Regions from separate parts of the Levilactobacillus sp. FUA 3915 genome, predicted to be linked through region 1. Evidence: predicted binding sites of a transcription regulator. Region 1 holds the regulator's gene; each other region holds the start of a gene.

Region 1 (2,208 bases):
GACGAGAATGGCGCCAGAATAACCTTGGAGGTAGCCTTCGAGCCAGGTCAACGTTTCAACGTCCAAATGGTTGGTAGGTTCGTCCAAAATGAGCAAGTCGGGCCGTTCCAACAGCAGTTTGGCCAAGGCCAATTGGGTCCGTTGTCCACCCGAGAGTTCATTGATGGGCTTATCGTAGTATTCCTCGCCAAATTCAAAACCGTGAAGAACACCGCGAATCTCGGCCTGGTAGCCGTACCCATTGTGGTCGCTAAAATCTTGTTGTAGCTGATCGTAGGTTGCACTGATTTGGGCAAATTGTTCCTCGTCGGCAATGATGGCGGGGTCACTCATCTGTGTTTCAAGTTCGTGAATCCGTTTCTCCGTCGCCCGGACCTCGGCGAAGACCTCCAGCATTTCGTTCCAAACCGTTTTAGATGAGGCTAAGCCGGCGTTTTGCGCTTGGTAGCCCAGGGTAAGTCCCCGTTTAGTGGTAATTTGACCGACATCCGGGGTGGTTTCGCCGGCAATCATTTTGAGCAGGGTGGATTTCCCGGCACCGTTGCGGCCAACTAGGGCGACGCGACCGTGTTCAGGGACATCCAGACTGACATTTTCAAACAGGACGGTGGCGCCGAATCGGCGGGTAACCTGTTGCACTTGTAAAAGTATCACGGTGAACCGACCTCCTTATATTTTTTAGTTTAATTCATGTTGATGGTTAATTAGTTATTCGTTGGTCAGCTGAAGCGAAAGCCACGAAAAAGCAAGTGGCGCGACGGCTCCCGGCTATTTTGGCCACCTACAGTGAGGGGCTGACCTGACCAACGCAGATACGTCTATTTTAGCATATTCTGGGATTAGACCGAAATTAGTAAAGAATTGTGAAAAATATTTGCAAATTCTTTCACAAGACCAGTGGTTATGCTATAATTTGTAAGAAAGTCAATTTCACAATCAGGATGTCATTTAGAGAAAGTGTTATCGCCGACTGGTGGTAACTCGTAATATTGATTAGGAGGTCTCGTTTTTTGACTGAACAAAAGATTCCCCGCGCTACAGCAAAGCGGTTACCCATTTACTATCGTTACTTAAACATTTTGTTGGATGCAGACAAGACACGTGTTTCTTCGACGGAATTGTCAGAAGCCGTTAAGGTTGACTCTGCCACCATTCGTCGTGATTTCTCGTACTTCGGTGCCCTCGGTAAACGGGGATACGGTTACGATGTTGAGAGCTTAATTAAGTTCTTTAAGAAAATTTTGAACCAAGATCGGCTGACGAACGTTGCCTTGATTGGGGTCGGGAACTTGGGCCATGCGCTCTTGAACTTCAACTTCCATCAAGACGGAAACGTGCGGATCAGTGCGGCCTTTGACGTGAACGCAGATATTGCCAACACGATTCAAAGCGGCGTGCCGATCTACCCCATGTCAGAGCTGCGGACACAGCTGGAAGAACAACAGATTCAAGTGGCCATCTTAACGGTCCCAGCCGACGTAGCCCAATCCGTCACAGATGACGCCGTTGCCGGCGGGGTGAAGGGTATCTTGAACTTCACACCACTGCGGGTCACGGTGCCTAAGGATGTCCGTGTGCAAAACGTTGATTTGACCAACGAATTGCAAACGCTGATCTATTTCTTGGAACACTACAACAAAGAATAATCAGGGAGTCGTAATCTATTCGTAGGTTGCGGCTTTTTTGTTGCCATTTGTGAAAGACTGCGGTCAAATTTGCCGAAATTGGTGAAAAAAGCCTTCACTTTGACGACTTTGTGATTGTGTACTTAAAAACAACTACGTTAACTGTGTCGACGGTCATCAGATTGGGGGCCTAGTCACTCAGGGGGCAACAGGGCCATACCCCCGCATGTTAGTGCTGGAAGCGACCGCTATCTTGGCCCGATGCCAAACTGATTGGTTTACCGAGCAGGGGAGCATATCAAATTAATGGCAATTTGTCAGGAGGTCGGTATGATAGGAAACAACGAGGATGGTCAGTCCAGCTGATGGGGACTTGAAAGTGGCGGGCTAGTGGCGCCAAGTTGGCCTAATTGCCGGCCGGTGGTGCCAGTTGCGCCCTGCCGCCCACTGGTGGATTTCCGTCTGACTGGAGGCGCTGCCAACGAGATGTTGCCGGTCTTCGTCTATGAATAAATTCATACAATGTGCGGTCATCCTTAGGCCCACAAGGCATCAGTGGACTGACCAATTAGCACTCGAGAAT
Region 2 (2,208 bases), 1.5 Mb from region 1:
AACGGGAACCCGTGGATTCGCTGAAGTCGTCCGATCCTTTAAAGCTGCTTCCGAGATTTCATCCTTCGTTGATTCAAATAATTCTGAATCCAGACCATATTCTTGGAAGGTTGCTGGCATCTTTAACTTCCGTCTGAGTTGCACGATGGTATTAATCAAGCTACGAACCGCAATCTTTGGATTAGCAACTTGAATGCCAATCAACCGTGCCAGGTTAGCGTATTTAACGGCAGCCCGGTTTGGTTTTTCCATGATGCCAGCAGCCATCTCTGCGTTGTACGAAATGATGTGTGGCATCAGGATGGTATTCAAGCGGCCATGGGGAATGTGATACTGAGCACCCGCAGCATGCGCAATGCCGTGGTTCAGTCCCAAATTAACCATGTTGAAGGCCATCCCAGCAATACATGAAGCATCATGCATCTTTTGCCGTGCTTCCATGTCCGAGCCATCCTTGCTAACACGTTCCAGGTAAGTAAAGACCATCTGGAAGCCCTTTTCAGCTAATGCATCTGAGAAGTCGTTGGCATTAATGGAGACGTAAGCCTCTAAACAGTGCGTCAACACGTCCATCCCGGTATCTACCGTGATATTCTGGGGTGCTGAGGCAACCAAGTCGGCATCGAGTAACGCCACCTTAGGTAAGATGTCATCCGTCACTAGCGGGTACTTGATACCCTTGTCGCTGTTCGTGATGACCGCAAAGTTGGTGACCTCAGAACCGGTCCCACTCGTTGTTGGTACGGCAATCAAGTCAAGGTCCGTTTCACCCTTCGTCATTTGCTTCAGGATGAACTTCATTGCTTTGGTGGCATCAATTGCTGAACCCCCACCAACGGCAACCAATAAGGTAGCCTTGAACTTCTGTAATGCTTCAATTCCAGTCACAATCTTCGTCACTGGCGGATCGGGTTGAATGTCGGAAAAGACTTCCAGTTCGTTCTTACTTTCCAAATGAACCGTGATCTTATCCAAGCTTCCCGACTTCACCATAAATGGATCAGTTACCACAAAGATCCGCTCTCCACTGATATCTTCCAGACCCTTCAGCGAGCCATCACCAGTCCAGATCTGAGTTTTAAACTGTATTTTCTCCAAACTCCCAACCTCCTTTACAACCATGCTCCGTAAATAGGCCTGAAAAAAAGATGCTTAAGAACACACAAATAAAGTGTGTTCCTAAGCATCATTGCTTTTATGTACGCCATTGTACGAATTTTTCAGTTTTATTTACAAAACAAATATAGCGCTTACATCAGTGTTTGTCAACAAAATCACAAAAAAAAAGACCGCAATAAAATTGCAGTCCCCCGCAAACGCCATTGTTTACGTCCGAAAAAGCACGTCATTGTGCATTTAATTGAACTTAAAGACATTCCACCTATTCCTCGAGGTGAAATGTCACACAAGTAGCCTAATAGAAAGATCTGACTTATAGCAGAGAGCACCCTGCTAATCACAGTGGCGGGACCGTATCGGGTTTACACCGATTTCCATCTAATTAAGTACTTCTTGTCAATTGGTAACTTAAGGTTAGCATATTTCACGCTAACTTGCTACTAATTAGCTAATGAAAAACTTCTTTGCCATGTTCATAAAAGACTTCCGGCGTCCCCGTCCGGTAATTGATGACCCGGGCTAACGCGTAAAAGTAATCGGACAATCGGTTCACAAAAACCAATAATTCTGGTGGCAACGTCGTCGACCAGGCCAACGTAACAATTTGTCGTTCAGCACGGCGGGTCACCGTCCGACAAATCTGAAACAGTGCTGATTCTTTACTCCCACCAGGTAGAATAAACCGAGAAATTTCAGGTGGCTCATCCTGATAGACGTCAATGCGTTTTTCAATCCAGTCCACGTACTTCGGGTCGAAGCGCATGTTATCCCAGTTCAACTTTGGGTTCGCAAAATCTGTTCCCAGATCAAACAAGCAATGCTGTAAGCGCGTCAATTCGGCCTTAAGCTCAGTTTCCTTGTCGTCAAGTTCAGCAATTGCCAGACCTAAATAAGTATTGAGCTCATCGATGGTCCCGTAAGCCCAGACACGATCTGAATCTTTGCTGACCTTGGCGCCATCGACTAGCCGGGTCATCCCTTTATCACCAACACCCGTGTATAGCTGCATAGTTACTCCTCCTTTACAAAAAGAAGGCACCAAATAACCCACTCATCGATGAGTGACTTATTTGGCGCCTTTGCCAAGTT
Region 3 (2,208 bases), 670 kb from region 1:
CTTGTTTAAATCCGTCAGATTAATACTGCTCAGCTTTTTGTTCGACTGCTTGTATTTCCCATCGGCATTCAGGGATTGTGCCGCCGCGATAATCGACTCATCTTTGGCCGTTTTCCCTGACGCCTGTTTACTGCTAGATTGGTTTTGCTTAAACGCATTCTTGGCCTGTCGACTACTCATAGTAGACGTGCATCCCGCCAAACTCCCCGCTGCCAACAACGCAACAGCGACCGTTAGCCAGTGCTTTTTATGTGCCATTTTTCTGCCTCCACAATTGATTTATGTAGTTCTTACTATCAATTTTAGGCCAACCCATCAACAACTACAATGGCTAACACTAAATAGTGATTGGCCAATTAATAATTAAGAAAAACGACAATCATTGTCGCAGATTGTTGCCTTAAATATGCTACTAATCCCCCGTGTCGATGGTCTTAGCTAAGTGCTTTATTCTCAGCTTAGAGCATGGGGCGACCTTTGAGACCGCACCTCTCAGGCTGGAACCGACCCCACAGCAGGGCGTTTTGAATCCGCCGCCGGGAACGGAATAGCTACTACAGTTCCGGCGCAATTTCCACCATCCCTTCAACCCAATTTAGACTAGACTAAGACAATTGGGCACGCCAACGACCACCCTCCCGTAACTGCGGGTTAAAACAGCGTCAACCGCAGGGATGGGAAAACTGCACCACCATGTTAGTGACCAGAGGCAGGTCAAGGTGAACAGCTGTGTCGGTGGTCTTGGCTGAGTGCTTTATTCTCAGCTTAGAGCACGGGGCGACCTTTGAGACCGCATCTCAGGCTGGAGCCGGACCACCCAATGGCGGAAATGAGCTCAGCCGTGGGAGTTGCCTTAGTGGCCTGCCACTTAGGCAACTGCTATCTTTGAGACGTGCTCTTCGGCTCAAAGTAAGTCCGGAGACCGCCCTTTGGCTCCGGACGTGCGCCCACCGCGTTCCGGTTCAATTTCCGCCATCCCGGAGGCCATGACAACGATCAGTTTAACCCGTACCCAGGAAAATGCGTCAGGGGGTTCACGACCCGGTGAAACCTGACGCAAACAGTTGTCTCCCCCGAAATTCACAGCGAAATGAGAACAATTTGTTTACCTTTTCATTAACCCGTTTCCATTATTGTAAGCGCTAAATAAATTTTCTTTGGGCATGATGAACACCGTCAAATCGGTGATACACCCTGGTTTTCTCGGACAACTAACAAACTTTTACCCGAAAGCAGTTGCAAACTGTAATTTTTTTAGTTATAATTGCTTTGTGAAATTGGTACCAATGATTTTCAAAACTTCCGAAAGAAGGCATTTGTATAATGGCTGAACGTAGTTATGACTTTCTTATGCCCAGTGTCAATTTCTTTGGCCCTGGCGTAATTAGCAAGATTGGTGACCGTGCAAAGATGTTAGGGATGAAGAAGCCCGTCATCGTAACGGATAAGTTCCTTGAAGGAATGGAAAACGGTGCGGTTGAACAGACCTTGAACTCCTTAAAGGCTGCTGGTGTTGACTACGTTGTGTACAACAACGTTGAACCGAACCCTAAGATTCGCAACATCAAAGAAGTTAAGAAACTTTACTTGGATTCAGGCGCTGACTCCATCATCACTGTTGGTGGGGGTTCTGCTCATGATACTGGTAAAGGTGCCGGCATTATCTTGACTAACGGTGATGACATCACCAAGTTAGCTGGAATTGAAACGCTCGACAAGGCTTTGCCACCACTGATTGCCGTTAACACGACTGCTGGGACGGGTTCAGAATTGACTCGTCACGCCGTTATCACGAACGAAGAAACCCACTTGAAGTTCGTTGTTGTTTCATGGCGGAACATTCCGTTGGTTTCCTACAACGACCCTACTTTGATGTTGGACGTTCCTAAGGGCTTAACTGCCGCTACTGGGATGGACGCTTTCGTTCAATCCATCGAACCATACGTTTCTGTTGACCACAACCCAATCACCGACTCACAATGTATCGAAGCTATCAAGTTGATTGAAACTTCCTTACGTGAAGCCGTTGCTAACGGCCACAACCTTGAAGCTCGGACCAAGATGGTCGAAGCTGAAATGTTAGCCGGGATGGCCTTCAACAACGCTAACTTAGGTTACGTTCACGCCATGGCTCACCAATTAGGTGGTCAATACGACGCCCCACATGGTGTTTGCTGTGCTTTGCTCCTGCCTTACGTTGAAGAATAC
Region 4 (2,208 bases), 140 kb from region 1:
TTCAAACCAACTTCACGTCCGGCCATGACAGCTTGACGAACGGCACCTGATTCACCACTAATGTGAACCATCCCTTCGTTTGAGAAGCTCGTTCCGTGACCTGGTGACGCGAAGGATAACACGTTGACGGAAGCTGTTTTGACAGCTGTATCGGCCATCACAACCCCAATTCCGGCAGGCGCCCCACAAATCAGGCCGTAAGCCTTACCTTCAGGCGCACCGAAGGCAAAGTTGCAGGCACCTGAAGCCCGGGCAGTGAATTGGAATTCCAAATGTCCGGCGGCGGAATTATAAACATCCCCGAACGTCCGGCTCAAATTATCCAACGCCACATTGATTGCCTGACGGGCATCCGATGGGTCGTTACCACCGACAATGATCAAGGAACCATGGCCAGCGCCACCCTTGGTATCCCGGGGTAATTCAACGTCAATAACTTCGGTATTCGTTTGCTTAACCGCTTCATCAATGGCCATGATGTGAGGACCCGCACCAGAGCGGGCACTCAGAATCCCCAAAACGGGGTACTTCTTGGATACATGTAATTGATCAAGTAATAATGGATCAACACTTGGAATCACCATCCCAATGGTGTCCCCGATTTCTCGGGTCCCGACAAACTCAGGAACGACACTCGTTGAGTTCAAAAGGTCCTTGGTTTCCATTTTCTTTCCTCCCAACGAACTCATTGCTTCCTTAGGATCGATATTGATACCGCGCTTCAAAAGTTCTTGAACAACTTTCTGAATCACTTCATTATTTTCTGCCATCTTTATCAACCACTAATCCTTATTTGGCTGCGTCTGTTGCTTGCTTAGGTAACAGCTTCTCAACATCCGTGTGTGGACGTGGAATGACGTAGTTCGAAACAACTTCGCCGATGTTTTCCGCTGCTGAAACACCTGCGTCAACAGATGCCTTAACCGCACCAACATCTCCACGAACCATTACCGTGACTAATCCGTGACCAATCTTTTCTTGGCCAACCAAGGATACATTGGCAGCTTTAACCATCGCATCGGCTGCTTCGATTGAAGCGACTAACCCTTGGGTTTCAATCATTCCTAATGCTTCTTGTTCCATAAGGTGAGACCTCCCATAAAGTATAGAATCAAGCCGCTTCAATTCGGTTTGAAGCCGCCTGTTATTCTTAAAACACCTTCATTATAGAGAAGTCGACCGTCATTATCTTAATGAACAAATTCACAAAGCCTGCAATAATTCACTGATAAAAGGTAAGCTTTTTCCAAAATGACAAGATTGAAACAAAATTGTAAGCGCTTCCTTGCATTTTCTTGATAACCCGTTTAAAATTACCCATAGATAAGATTCTACTAATAATGTTTTCGAAACTTGGATACCTTCGGAAGGAAGATCACTATGCCTATTAGTACTCCCGTCACTATCGATTACACTGGATTATCTGATTCGATTCAACTATTTTCAAAAATAAGTCAAATAAGGACCTCCTTTTATGACTTCAGCGATACGTTATTAAAAGATGGTCACGTTTATCACGGGATAAGTGAGGTTGAACACAATCTCATTTTGAAGGATTCGGCAATCACCCTCCTGTTTCCGGTAATTGCTGCCGACAATATCATCGGTTTTGTCATCTGTGACGCGACCGGGGTCTCCCAAGAACGTGCTCACCTGGCCAAGACTTACATAGAGAGCATCTCCAACGATACTTTAGGAAAGTTACTGCATACCCACATAAAGATTCTCAACCCACTCAGTGCCCATAGCGTCTCTCAGATGAGAAAATTTGCTCTGTTGTTCAAACCAACCCTCAATCGGATTGATCAACAGCCGGCCACCAATCGCACGCATCCTCTGACCATCAAGAAGACCTCGAGCATTGATGACATTCTGGCCTACGTGCAAAGCAATATTCGTAATCCGATTTCCCTGGAATCAGTCTCACAGAACGTTTTCCTCTCGCCATCCTATCTCAGTCGGATTTTTAAGCGGTACCTTCACGTGAATTTCATCGACTATGTCAACTACCAACGGGTCGCCATCGCTTGCAAATACTTAATGCTCACCAACAATAAAGTCAGCGTCATTTCCAGACAAGTCGGTTGTGCCCAGAATAGTTACTTCTCCAAAGTCTTCAAACGTGCGACTGGCATGTCCCCCCTGGCCTATCGTCGAAGCCACGCGGCCGTTCAAAAGGTCTTGACCATTCCCCGTGATTTAACTTGG

What was found. The regulator Rex, encoded in region 1, represses fermentation and respiration genes when NADH is low (regulators of the CRP and FNR family bind a similar motif). The targets are predictions, from matches to a motif close to TTGTGAANTANTTCACAA.
Region 2: a site for Rex is predicted at 1,263-1,280, ahead of ACEPST_RS08345 (1-propanol dehydrogenase PduQ). Genes of this name have one in related genera too.
Region 3: a site for Rex is predicted at 1,270-1,287, ahead of ACEPST_RS04750 (iron-containing alcohol dehydrogenase). Genes of this name have one in related genera too.
Region 4: a site for Rex is predicted at 1,192-1,209, ahead of ACEPST_RS01225 (BMC domain-containing protein). Genes of this name have one in related genera too.

What each region holds. Positions count from the first base shown of each region.
Region 1 is NZ_CP168704.1:306,526-308,733, reverse strand. Features, by position in the region: gene ACEPST_RS01855 (ABC-F family ATP-binding cassette domain-containing protein) at 1-654, opposite strand, end outside; gene ACEPST_RS01850 (redox-sensing transcriptional repressor Rex) at 1,011-1,646, shown strand.
Region 2 is NZ_CP168704.1:1,793,958-1,796,165, reverse strand. Features, by position in the region: gene ACEPST_RS08345 (1-propanol dehydrogenase PduQ) at 1-1,098, opposite strand, end outside; adenosylcobalamin (AdoCbl) riboswitch at 1,369-1,521, opposite strand; gene ACEPST_RS08340 (cob(I)yrinic acid a,c-diamide adenosyltransferase) at 1,568-2,128, opposite strand.
Region 3 is NZ_CP168704.1:975,379-977,586, forward strand. Features, by position in the region: gene ACEPST_RS04745 (hypothetical protein) at 1-258, opposite strand, end outside; gene ACEPST_RS04750 (iron-containing alcohol dehydrogenase) at 1,324-2,208, shown strand, end outside.
Region 4 is NZ_CP168704.1:169,067-171,274, forward strand. Features, by position in the region: gene pduB (propanediol utilization microcompartment protein PduB) at 1-770, opposite strand, end outside; gene ACEPST_RS01225 (BMC domain-containing protein) at 790-1,083, opposite strand; gene ACEPST_RS01230 (helix-turn-helix domain-containing protein) at 1,381-2,208, shown strand, end outside.